2 regions of the Gracilibacillus sp. D59 genome follow, and region 1 is predicted to be linked to the other one. Evidence: a T-box and tRNA genes for the amino acid it is inferred to sense, from the RefSeq annotation. Region 1 holds a T-box; the other holds one or more tRNA genes.
What was found. A T-box is a leader RNA that pairs with one kind of tRNA and senses whether it is charged. The one in region 1 lies ahead of ACTWP4_RS17620 (valine--tRNA ligase), so its partner is inferred to be a tRNA-Val.
Positions count from the first base shown of each region.

Region 2: it has a tRNA-Val gene. The T-box ahead of ACTWP4_RS17620 (valine--tRNA ligase) is inferred to sense a tRNA for this amino acid. The anticodon was not compared.

Region 1 is NZ_JBQQCK010000012.1:15,569-22,122, reverse strand. Features, by position in the region: gene ACTWP4_RS17625 (bifunctional folylpolyglutamate synthase/dihydrofolate synthase) at 1-512, opposite strand, end outside; gene ACTWP4_RS17620 (valine--tRNA ligase) at 979-3,630, opposite strand; T-box leader at 3,960-4,192, opposite strand; gene ACTWP4_RS17615 (ABC transporter permease) at 4,253-5,032, opposite strand; gene ACTWP4_RS17610 (ABC transporter ATP-binding protein) at 5,029-5,667, opposite strand; gene ACTWP4_RS17605 (NAD(P)/FAD-dependent oxidoreductase) at 5,889-6,554, opposite strand, start outside.
Region 2 is NZ_JBQQCK010000008.1:165,625-172,178, forward strand. Features, by position in the region: gene ACTWP4_RS14725 (extracellular solute-binding protein) at 1-90, opposite strand, end outside; gene ACTWP4_RS14730 (protein kinase domain-containing protein) at 883-1,644, shown strand; gene ACTWP4_RS14735 (methylated-DNA--[protein]-cysteine S-methyltransferase) at 1,958-2,494, opposite strand; gene ACTWP4_RS14740 (bifunctional transcriptional activator/DNA repair enzyme AdaA) at 2,498-3,073, opposite strand; partial or broken gene ACTWP4_RS14745 (amino acid permease) at 3,145-3,317, opposite strand; tRNA gene ACTWP4_RS14750 (tRNA-Val) at 3,482-3,553, opposite strand; gene ACTWP4_RS14755 (hypothetical protein) at 3,727-3,912, opposite strand; gene ACTWP4_RS14760 (cell wall hydrolase) at 4,220-4,807, shown strand; gene ACTWP4_RS14765 (DUF3298 and DUF4163 domain-containing protein) at 4,830-5,486, opposite strand; gene ACTWP4_RS14770 (cation:proton antiporter) at 5,594-6,554, shown strand, end outside.

The DNA of each region.
Region 1 (6,554 bases):
CTCGTATGATCAATTGCAACAGTAGTAATAATTGTTAACAGTGGCTCCACTCTATTTGTTACGTCCTCTAGACCACCCATACATGTTTCGATTACAGCGATATCAACATTATCTTTTAAAAATAATAACGTGATAATCATTAATATTTCGTATTCAGAAGGGGCTAAATCAATATGATCCATTTCATCTATTATAGGTAAAAGGTTATTAAGAATAGCCGTAAAATCCTCCAAGATAATGGGGTGATTGTTAATTGCCATATGATCCAGAATAGTAGGAAGACCTGGTGATTGAAAAGTCCCAACGATCCGTCCACTCTCCATTAATACTTCTTTTAAATACGTCAGAGTAGAACCTTTACCATTTGTACCGGCAATATGGATTGTAGGAATCGATTTTTGTGGATGATTAACTTTTTCTAATAAATAATCTAACCGTTCCAATCCAGGCTTTATCCCTAACTTTCTTCTTGATGCAAAAAAATCTTCCAACTCCTGTTCAGATTGAATCATAAAAACACACCTTTCTTTTAATTAACAAAGTAGATAACAACTGCGAAGCAATGAAAGTTTTGGGAGTGAGACTCTCTTCCACCCTTTCTATAGAGAGTGCCGAAATACCGTTCCTGCAGAATACTGCGCTTTCCGTGGGCTCAGGCTTTTCGCTAACTTTGTGAAGAAAAGCACTTCACAAAGTGGATCTTCAGCTCTCGCTGTCCCGCAGGAGTCTCCGTATTCTGCCTCCGCTATGATAGATGTTCTATCTTATGAAAGTGGAGATCCATAGGAAGTAATGCCATAGATTCACACTTGTAAAAATAAGAATTCTACACTAAGCGAAGTATCTTGCTGAAGCGAATGGTAGCACTCATCAAAATTCAGAATGGAAGAAGAAAGATCTAAAAAGTATTACTTCGCAGTTTAAGTTTTATACACTTGTTTTTGTGAAAAAGAGACTGTCGATGACAGCCTCTTTTCTTTATTTCTGTAACTCTTGAATACGTGATTGTACTTTTTCACGTTTTTCCATGTAATCTTTTTGTTTTTCCTTTTCTGCCTCTACTACCTGTGCAGGAGCTTTACTAACAAATCCTTCATTGGCTAATTTTTTGTCAACACGTTCAACTTCTTTAGTTAATTTGTCCAGTTCCCCTTGAAGACGCGCTACTTCTTTGTCAATATCGATTAATCCTTCTAAAGGTAAGAAAATTTCAGCACCAGTTACTACCGCAGACATTGCTTTTTCTGGTACTTCTACTTTAGTATCAATGGTTAAATCACTTGGATTACAGAAACGATCTAAATAGATACGATTTTCTTCCAAGTGTGATTTTATTGCTTCATCTGTTGCTTGCACAATGATAGGAATTTCTTTCGACATTGGTGTATCGACTTCTGCACGGATATTACGAACAGAGCGGATGATCGCTACAAGTTGTTTCATGATGTCAGACGCTGCTTGATTCGATAAACTGTCATCTACAGTTGGCCATGCTGCACATACGATTGACTCGCCTTCATGTGGCAGTTGCTGCCAGATTTCTTCTGTCACAAATGGCATAAACGGATGAAGCATGCGCATAGTATGGTCTAACACATATGCCAAGATCGAGCGAGTTGTTAATTTTGCTTGCTCATCTTCTCCATATAATGGTAATTTCGCCATTTCAATATACCAGTCACAGAAGTCATCCCAGATAAAGTTATACAGGTAACGTCCTGCCTCACCAAAATCATATTTATCAACGTGACGTGTCACTTGTTCAATTGTTTCGTTAAGTCTCGTTAATATCCATTCATCTGCCACGGACTTTTTCCCTGATAAGTCCATTTCATCATAACTTAAGCCATCCATATTCATTAATGCAAAACGGGATGCATTCCATATTTTGTTAACAAAATTCCATGTCGATTCTACTTTTTCCCACTGAAAGCGTAAATCCTGACCAGGACTTGATCCTGTTGCTAAGAAATAACGTAAAGAATCTGCACCGTACTTATCGATCACTTCCATAGGATCTACACCGTTACCAAGGGACTTACTCATTTTACGTCCTTCTGCATCGCGAACTAATCCATGAATTAATACATCTTTGAATGGGCGTTCATCGTTAAATTCAATCGATTGGAAAATCATGCGTGATACCCAGAAAAAGATAATATCATAGCCTGTTACTAATACATTAGTCGGGAAGAAATGTTTAAAATCTTCGTTATCTGTATCTGGCCAATTGAGTGTTGAGAATGGCCATAATGCTGATGAAAACCAAGTGTCCAATACATCCTGATCTTGTTCCCAGTTTTCAATATCTTCTGGTTCCTCTTTTCCTACATACATTTCACCTGTTTCTTTATGATACCAAGCAGGAATCCGATGGCCCCACCATAATTGTCGGGAAATACACCAGTCACGGATATTTTCCATCCATCTGAGATACGTTTTTTCGAAACGGTCTGGAACAAAATGGACTTTTTCATCATCAGTTGCTTTTTGAAGTTCAATAGCTGCATCTGCCAATGGTTGCATGTTTACAAACCATTGTGTGGATAAATATGGTTCTACAACGGCATCGCTACGTTCTGAGTGACCTACTGAATGCATATGTTCTTCAATTTTAAAAAGGACACCTTGGTCTTGAAGATCTTTGACAATTGCTTTGCGGCATTCAAAGCGATCCATCCCTCGATATTTACTTGCAACCTCGTTCATTGTACCATCTTCGTTCATAACAAGTATACGTTCGAGGTTATGACGATTACCAATTTCGAAGTCGTTTGGGTCATGCGCAGGCGTTATTTTAACAGCCCCTGAACCAAATTCCATGTCAACATAATCATCTGCTACGATTTCAATTTCACGGCCGACTATTGGCAGTTTCACTTTTTTTCCAATCAAATCTTTATATCTCTCATCATCTGGGTGTACGGCTACCGCTGTATCTCCAAGCATTGTTTCTGGTCTTGTTGTTGCAACTTCAATATGACCTGATCCATCTGCTAATGGATATTTCATATGGTAAAAATGTCCTTGAACATCTTTATAGATTACTTCAATATCTGATAAGGCTGTTTTAGTTGCAGGATCCCAATTAATAATGTATTCACCACGATAGATAAGACCCTTTTCGTATAATGTTACAAATACTTCTTTTACTGCGTCTGATAATCCTTCATCTAAAGTAAAACGTTCGCGAGAATAATCAAGTCCAAGTCCTAATTTAGACCATTGTTTACGAATAAAGCCTGCATATTCTTCTTTCCAGTCCCATGCCTTGTCGAGAAACTTCTCTCTGCCTAAATCATAACGTGATACGCCTTCCTCGCGTAATTTCGCTTCTACTTTCGCTTGGGTTGCGATACCTGCATGGTCCATTCCTGGTAAGTAAAGTACATCATAACCTTGCATTCGTTTAATTCTGGTAATGATGTCCTGAAGCGTTGTATCCCATGCGTGTCCGATATGCAGTTTACCGGTTACGTTTGGTGGCGGGATCACAATTGTAAAAGGTTCTTTGGCCTTGTTTTGTTCTGCTTCAAAATATTTTCCTTCTACCCATTTGTTGTAACGACCCTTTTCCACTGTAGTTGGATCGTACTTCGGCGGTAAATTAACTTCCTGTTGTTCTGACATTTTATATCCTCCTTATATTTACACTTATTTCATTTAAGAAAAACGGGCATGCCTCGCTTAGTCGAGCTATGTCTGCTTGACAATAGATGCAAACTACGAACCAATAAAAATTCATTTTGGGTGTAATGTTCTTTCATTCTTCTAACGGTGACTGCTAGTTCGGCGCTGCGGAAAAATACTCCCTTTCCGTGGGTCCGAAGCGATTGGCAGCACTCATCTATAATCAGAATGGAAGAAAGCAAATCTAAAAAATATAACTGCACAGTTTATGTTTTTTGTGCATAATTTCAAACCCTAGCATATAAAAAAATCCTTTCCGCCCTTGTGTTAAAAAGGACGAAAAGGATTGGGTTTCCGCGGTACCACCTTAATTTATAAGTAATATTTACTTATACGCTTAGCAGAAGATAACGGATTTCACCGGCTTTTACCTACTTGAAATGTTCAGTAAAGCTGCATCAGAGACTACCTTCCTTCACCTTTTTTCGAGAAAACCTTTCAGCCTATGGGTTTTCTTCTCTTGCGAACAGTGTGAAGTACTCCTTCTCATCATCGCATCTGACTAGTTTATGATTCATTATATGTTATTTTATCCAAAAGGAATCAATTAAGTCAAGTCTAATTATAATTTCAACTGTGCATAGTTGTTAAAAAAAGTTTTATAGCCAAAATACAAGAATAAAATAACAGATAACGAAACACTGCCGGTGATCCCAAGCATAATCGCAATTTGATATTTGATCGCATCCATCGGACCTGCCCCAGATAAAATAACACCGGTCATCATCCCCGGTAAAAAGACTATCCCCATACCAACCATACTGTTTATCGTTGGTAAAATTGCTGAATCAAAAGCATGATTAACGATACCTTGTGATGCTTTATTTGGTGGGGCCCCTAACATCAAAGCTGCCTCCACTTCTTTCTTTCGCGAGGTAAATCCTTCTACTAAAGAACTAACTCCAAGTGTAATACCAGTCATGGAGTTTCCAATTAACATGCCAGCAATCGGTATGAAATATCGAGGATCATACCAAGGCGAAAATTGAACTACAATAAAATCAAAATAGAGAAAGGCAAATAATGTTCCGGACACCATCGAAAACGCAATGATTTTCTTTAATTCTCTACTTAAGGATTGCTTTGTTCGTTTATAAATATTATAGACTGCGAATGTTTCCATGACAATAATGGTGATAACCGAATAAATCATTTTTTCATTTTCAAAAATAAACATAAGGACATAGCCAACTAATACGAGTTGTATTGTCATCCTTAGTGTCGCAATAATAATCTCTTTCTCTCGTGGGATTTTACGCCAGCGAACGATCGCTAATAAAATAACAATAAAAATATATGCAGTTACAAGTTGCCATATAGTAATTTCAAGCATTTCATTCACGAAAGAGCACCCTCTTTCGTTAGAATGTCATTCATATAGATAATTTCATCGCTATATGTTTCAGCGACTTCTTTCGAATGTGTTACCATTATTGCTGTTTTACCTGCGTTACGGATCTTCTTTGTAAATAAGTCCATCACTGCTGTTTCCGTTTCTTCATCAAGAGCTGAAGTAGGTTCGTCCAGCAAATATACTTCAACATTCATCAGAAGCACACGTCCGAATGCTAATCTCTGTTGTTCACCACCTGATAATTTATCAGCTTTTTCATCTAAATTTTTAGTCACATGTAACTCTTTTAATAATTTGGTAAGCTCCCAGTCTTCTACTTCTTCTTTATCTGCAAAGTGCAGGCCTATTAAAAGGTTATCACGAACCGTCCCATCAAAAACAACAGGGTCCTGCCCAAGCATTACGACTTCTCTTCTTAATTGAACTGGGTCTAAATCTGTGATCGGTTCATCTTTATATGTAATGCTTCCTTGGTCAGGAGTAAGCATACTGTTAAACATCTTTAATAATGTTGATTTTCCGCTTCCGCTTTCTCCAAATAAACAGTAAACTTTACCTGACTCAATGTCTAATTTCCTCACGGTTAAAATATCTTTAAAAACCAATTGATTGATCGAAAACATTCTGTTCCCTCCAAATACTTGGTCTATTATTTGTATCTGTCTACAAATAAATAGTATAAAAAAGAGCAGACACCCATTGTATCTGCTCTCATCCTTTAGCGAAAGTCTCGCTTATCTTCCATTTTTCTAGAAACGAAAACATAAGCAATGGTTGCAACTACTGTTAATAATGTATAAAATAATGTATTTTTCATTCGACTTCCTCCTCTATTATAGTTCTATTAAAATGGACGAAATTTACCCTTTTTCAGTACAAGTGTTGGTCCACCTAATAAGAACAGATAACGGTCATCAATCACATTTTTCATCACTTTTGCCTGCATTCCATATATTTTATTGCCATCAAATACAGTACCCATTGCATCACTTCCGCCTAAAGATGCAACCGTTCCTTTATCATCAAATTTAAATTCCTGTAATGTACCTCCGTAAATCATGGTCTTAATATTATGTGCACAAACATCTGCTTCTTGTATAGCAATTTGCGCAGTCGGAGGGTATGGTTTGCCAGTTTCGTTATTCATAACCCATGCACAATCACCTAAAATAAACACTTCGTCATGGCCTGGAGCACGTAATGTTGCATCCACATTAACTTTACCCTTAGTTAATTCAAAACCAGATTCTCCAACAATACGATTAGCTTGTACACCACCAGTCCAGACAATAGTACCTGCTGTAATTTCCTCTTCATCTTCACCGACGATAACTGAATCAGCTTTCACTTCTTTTATCATAGTTCCGAGCTTAAATTCTATACCGCGATATTCTAGAGATTCTTTCGCATAACTTAATAATTCTTCATTAAATCCAGGTAAAATCGTTGACATTGCTTCAACATCAATAATTTTCACATCTTGACGTGGAATATCATATTTTTTACATAA
Region 2 (6,554 bases), on a different contig from region 1:
ACTTGAAGCGCCTTCATCTTTGCTACACGCAATTAATATTAGTAATAAAAAACATATAACACTTAAAATTTTGATTTGCACCTTTCTCATAAATAATCCACCTTTCGTAATTAACGTTTTAAGAAAAAGATAAATCCCTTCACATTTTTCATTATTCTGATTCGATCGATGCAATCCACCGATTTTTAATGTTCGATCAACTTTGATATAGGAGTAATCATTCACATCCTTTACATAAGCACATTCCTCATATGTTTGATGCTCCAGTATCGTAAAACCTTACCCTCCAGGGCCATTTCTTCTTTCCTTTTCACTTCCAGGATGTTGTGTTTAATTAATAAAATAAGATGGAGAAAATACTTACTAATCTAAATTTATACCCTTCATTTTTTTACCTCCTCTTATTTGAAACTAAAAATTAAACCAAACAGAAAGCGATTACAAAATTACAGATTACCCCCCTTTCAATCAGGAATCTTCATAAGTATACCAACAAAATACTTGAATCCTACGTATCTGAATATCCTTCTGTAAAAATGATTATCCCTGGCTAACAATAGGAATGTTAGGAAAAGCTTAATGGTAAAGATATTATCTGCTATTCGGCTCCACAAAGAATTTTGCTTTAACTAGTTAAATGATTATCTAGCTATTCTAAAATATAATTAGGCAAGAAATAGGCTTTCTAATATTAGATGGGATTTTCTAACTTACCAATTATTAGACAAGTTAATCCAGTGATTGTCTCCAAGAAGCATTAGATTCTTTCATTAAACGTTTTACGAAACAATACCATTAATTTTCATTGTCCCTTATATTCCTTCCGTTGCTTCCATTTGATATAATAATAGTACTATTTTTCATTAAAAATACGAGGTGCCTATGGAAGTCATACGTTGGATTATAAAAAAATTATGGCAGACACTTATGGACAAAACTTTTTCTCCTATCCATATATTAGCGAATCGCTATAAAGTTGAAAAAGTGTTAGGCGAGGGAAGTTATGGAATTGTTTATTTATGTTGGGATTTGAACACAAGTGGAAAATGCGTGGTAAAACAAATGCGCAAGAGTAAGCGGAAAGAGAATGAAACGATGTATAAGCAAGAAACAGCCGTACTTAGCATATTAAATCATCCAAGCATACCAAAACTAATGGAAACCTTTACTTACCAAAACAACATGTTTTTTGCCATGGAATTTATAGATGGAGAAAATTTAGAAGATTTATTATTTACTAAGAAAAAACAATATCAAGAGAAAGAGGCCTTACTATTTTTTAAAGAATTGCTAGAGATAGTTCAACATATTCATAAAAAAGGAGTGGCACATGGGGATATAAGAATCCCAAATGTTATTATGAACAATGAAAGGTTATTTTTAATTGATTTTGGATTATCACAAAACCTTCACAAGAAAAACGTCCAAGATGATTTTTATGACTTAGGAGACTTTCTTCTGTTCATACTTTATTCTACATATGATGCTCCATCTAAAAAAAATCAACCTTGGACCAAAGAATTAAATTTGCAAACTAATACCACTTGCATCTTAAAAAAGCTACTACAAATAGAAGAGCCGTACCAAAATGTTAATGACATTTTACAAGATGTCAATCATGCTATTAGTGATCATATCAATTAACTGCTACTGCTCCCAAAGAAACCACGTTTTTTATAACGATGGGACCCGGAGTACGGATAATGACCTCGACGTCCACTACTGCTGCTTCCGTAATAGCGGTGCTTTTTTCTTTTACTGGAGCTATAGTGATGGTGTCTGGATCTTCGACTACTACTATGCTTGTTCATTTCATGCGATATTTTTTTCAGGAATTTCTTAAACATAACAAAACCTCCTTATATTAGATACGGTAATCTTCATCAAAAGGTTTCATTATTATTTGTAGAAGGATTTATTATGATACATTAGAGTTAACCCTAAGTTAGCTCTTTCTTTACTTCGCTTTATTGTAAAATTTACTAACTTCTAGCTCCAGAAGTTGTTTCTTCATTTCTACGCCCCCACGATAACCAACTAAACCTCCGTTTTTACCTACAACTCTATGACAAGGAATTACGATTAGCGCCGGGTTAGCACTAATGGCTTTTGCAACAGCACGAGCAGAATGAGGTCTTCCAAGTTTAGATGCGATTTGTGAGTAGGAAAAGGTTTGTCCATACGGAATTTTCCTTAATTCATACCATATGGTTAATTGAAAATCAGTTCCACGCATATCAAATGGAAAAGTAAAAAAAGTCCTTTGCCGTTGAAAATATTCCGTTAACTCAGCTAGATAAGGCTGTAACTTTTCGTTATTTTGTTCTAAATGATAATCTGGAAATCTCGATTCAAAAAAGTTTGTAGATTTCTTAAAACTGTTATCCTGAGGGCCTAAGTAGCACAACCCCTTATTTGTAGCAATGAGGTACATTTTCCATTGATCGTGGGAAAACAAACTCCAATAAGCAACTTTACGTTTTGTTTGCTTCACAGCTTAAATTCCCCTTCCGTTTTTACTTCTAAATTGAGATGGTGAGCAACCGCATATTTTTTTAAATTGTTTGTAGAAACTAGAAAAATTGTTGAATCCTACTTGAAAACATATTTCCGTGCTGTTATGCATTGTGTTTAATAACAAATTCTTTGCTTTGTGAATTCTTATGATTTCAAGGTATTTGTGTGGTGTCACACCATATTTTTCTTTGAAGATTCGACTTAAATAATACGGGCTTACACCAATTTTGAACGCAAGTATGTTTAACGTGATTTTTTCTTGATAGTGCTGTTCTAAAAAGGTTTTTGCTTCCACTACCATATCTTGCTGAGGATCGAAGATGTCGACAGATAGTTCAGGTTGACACCTTTTACATGGTCGAAACCCCTGTTGTTTTGCAATCACAGCATTTTCAAAGAAACATATATTCTCAAAATTCGGGGTTTTAGATTTACAAGATGGTCGACAAAAGATACCAGTTGTCTTTACCGCATAAATAAACTTACCATCATATCTTTTATCACATGTAGCTACTGCTTTAAACATTAACTTTAAAGACAGAGTATTTGATTTCATAAAATCAGTCCAATCAATAAAGAATCTACCAACTGACAACCACTCTAGGCTTTTCTAATTAAATCCAATCAAGCAATTGAGTAGGCTAATGGGAAATTAATAAAAATAACAATTATACAAGACAAGATCGATGCAGGACCTGTTATAGAAGCAGTAACTGCTGATATAAAAAGAAACCCGAACCCAATATGGAAGCAATATACAATGCTATACCTTCATAAAAACCAATAGAACGCTTTTCCATTAAACATCCCTTCCTTCAATAAAACTTTAACACTTGAAAGAAATTAGAATCTTATCTTTTCTTGCGTTCTAATTCTGATTATAGATTTAGTAAGTTATAACTCTAAATCCAAAAAATGAACAAAAAAAGACACATTCAAAATTATGACATGTGTCTTGAAACTATGATCTGAGAGGGATTTGAACCCCCGACCTCTTGCCTGTCAAGCAAGCATTCTCCCGCTGAACTATCAGATCGTAATATTTAACTTTGCTCCCACTCAAAGTGATCAATCAAATGAGCTATACAATAATAGCAGTAATTTTACTATAATCAACCTATTATAATCTGTCAATAAATAATATCACGAGCTATCCGATGTATGATGAAAACTGTTTAAAATCCTAGTTCATCCATAAAAAGAATTCAATTATCTTTTAATGTTTTCCATGACATACCATGAATTAGCTCGCAGTAATTTCATATACTCTTCTTCTGAAGCACGTAATTCTCTTTTTATCTTTCTATTTAACTTGTCTATATCTCCTTCAACATCCATACTTTCGTTTTTGAAATCCACCAAAACACGAAAATATACTTGTTTCTTGTACAACACTCTTGCTTCCACCTGTTGATTCATTACATCGATCATAGGATAGTCAAATTTTTATGTCACTTTCCTTGTAAATTGTCCAACCATTTTTACTGAATAATGCTCCTACCCATTGTTTCAATACCATTACAATTGTCATATTCTTAGCTCCTATTTACATATTACCCTCTTCTTACCAATCTATTGAAATTGGTAAACTTTTCTGTTACTTATTATATCAAGCTTCCTATAGATTGGGAAATTTATCATAACGATTCTTTATATTACATCTGCTAAGCTATTAAATAGATCAAATTGCAGGAGGTATTAGATGAGAAAAATTCAAGTTTTATTAGCTAGTTTCATTATCGTTACAGGCTTGACAGTCATGCCTGGTTTCGTTGAAGGATATACAGTCAAACAAGGGGATACATTCTGGAAAATAGCGCAAAAATACGGTGTATCTACGAATGAACTTATGCATATTAATAACTACTCTTCTTCTATGTTATACCCTGGAGAGAATCTCACGATACCAGCGTCTATTTCAGAATCTGACAAAGAATTAATAGCTAGATTAGTTCATGCAGAAGCAAAAGGAGAACCTTATGCAGGAAAAGTGGCAGTAGCAACTGTTATTTTAAATAGAGTTGATCATCCGAATTTTCCAAATACGATAAAAGGCGTTGTGTATGAAACTTATGAGAATGGAGCAATTCATGCGTTCAGCCCTGTTGCTAATGGAGAAATCAACAAGCCTGCTAATAGTGAAGCAAAACGTGCTGTCGAAGAAGCCATTGCTTTTCGTGGACAAGGACAAGGATCAATTTATTTTTACAACCCAGATACAGCAGTAAGCTCTTGGATTTTTGAGCAACAAACTACTGTTAAAATTGGCAATCATGTATTTGCAAAATAAGAGAACTGGAGCTCCAGTTCTCTTATTTTTTATTGCTATTTATATATACTTCTGCCGGTATATGGATTTCCTGATTCCCTGCAACATATGGTGCAATCTCATATTGCTGGAACACCAATGTAATACCATCATCAGTAAAATAAAAAGCAGTATCTTTCGTTAACTTAATATCTTCCTTTTTTAAATCCGGATAAAATATATCTGGACGATCAGTGGCATATTCCCACACATAATCACGAACAGCTTCAATTTGTTCTTTTTCCGTAAGTATATTGGTTAAATATACACGTTTTCCCTTATCAACATCAAAATTAAACGATTCAACAGTAGTGTTACCATGGGCTCCTCCACTGAAAATATAATTACTTGTCAAAATACTTAATTTAGGAGATTTGTTATATTTCACTTCATAATCTGTCTGATATTCCGCTTGGAAATCGTATTTTTCTGCTTGTTTTTCATTTTCCTTTAGTTCTTTATATGACTCTTTAATATACTTCTGAAATGTTTTATTAATTTTATCCTCCATCTCAGGTTTTTCCATTTCCGAAACTTGCGGATATTTTAATGCCTCCATATCTTTATATAGTTCATCTGTTACAAGAGCAGTTTGACTATTCGCAAATGCTGTTGAAGTCATCATCGTGAAAATTAATAAAAATAAACAAAGCTTCTTCACCAAAGCACACATCCTTTTTTTGCTTAGCTTACCTTGAATAATAAGATTCATACATGTGTTTTTGATGAAAAATTATGGGAATAACTACATCATAGGTGGTGAAGAAAATGTCAATTGAACATATCGTTATCTTACTTTTTATTGGTTATATCATTTTTACGATTGATACAAAGAAAGAAAACTTTCCTGTCCCATCCGTATTAATATTACTGGGAATCGGACTAGCTTTTATTCCTTTTTTCGAATCGGTAAAACTAACGGAGAATACCATTTATCATATTTTTTTGCCAGCGGTACTATTTGTATCGGCTTACCAATTTCCCATAAAGGATTTCCGTCAAAATGCTAACTTAATTATATCCCTTGCAACTATCGGAATCATTTTGAATGTACTGCTATTAGGTTATTTGATTTCTGTTATTTCCCCTATTAGTTTAGCCGGAGCATTTGTTGTTGCCGCTATACTGACACCTACTGACCCAGTTTCAGTTGTATCCATAATCAAAAAAGCAACCGGAAACGAAGAGGTAGCTAGTATGGTCGAAGGGGAATCGATGGTGAATGACGGAACTAGTATTGTACTTTTCACAACTTTAATTGCTATAGCCACGCGTGAAAAAGGATTTTCTTTTTCTGCATTTTTAGGTGACTTTCTGCTCATTTCATTAGGAGGAATTGCAATTGGGCTTTTTTGTGGTTATTTAGTAAGCAAAATTGTTCACTATTCTCATTATCGTAATTATCAAATTATGCTCAGTATTATTTTGGCATATGGTTCTTTCTTAATTGCTGAAGCTCTACATGTTTCTGGAGTCTTAGCGACTGTTGCAAGCGGCATGATGATTTCATTTGAATATGGTCGCGCAATTAAAGAAGATCATTTTCGAGAATCATTGGACGGATTTTGGGAAATTGTTGAAAACAGTTTACTTGCGATATTGTTTTTAGTAATCGGGATTGAAATAACCGAGTACTTATCACTTAATTACTGGCTTTATGCTATCATCATTTTTTTGTTCATGATTTTCGTAAGGTTTGTTATTACCTACGCTGTAACAAAGGTAATCG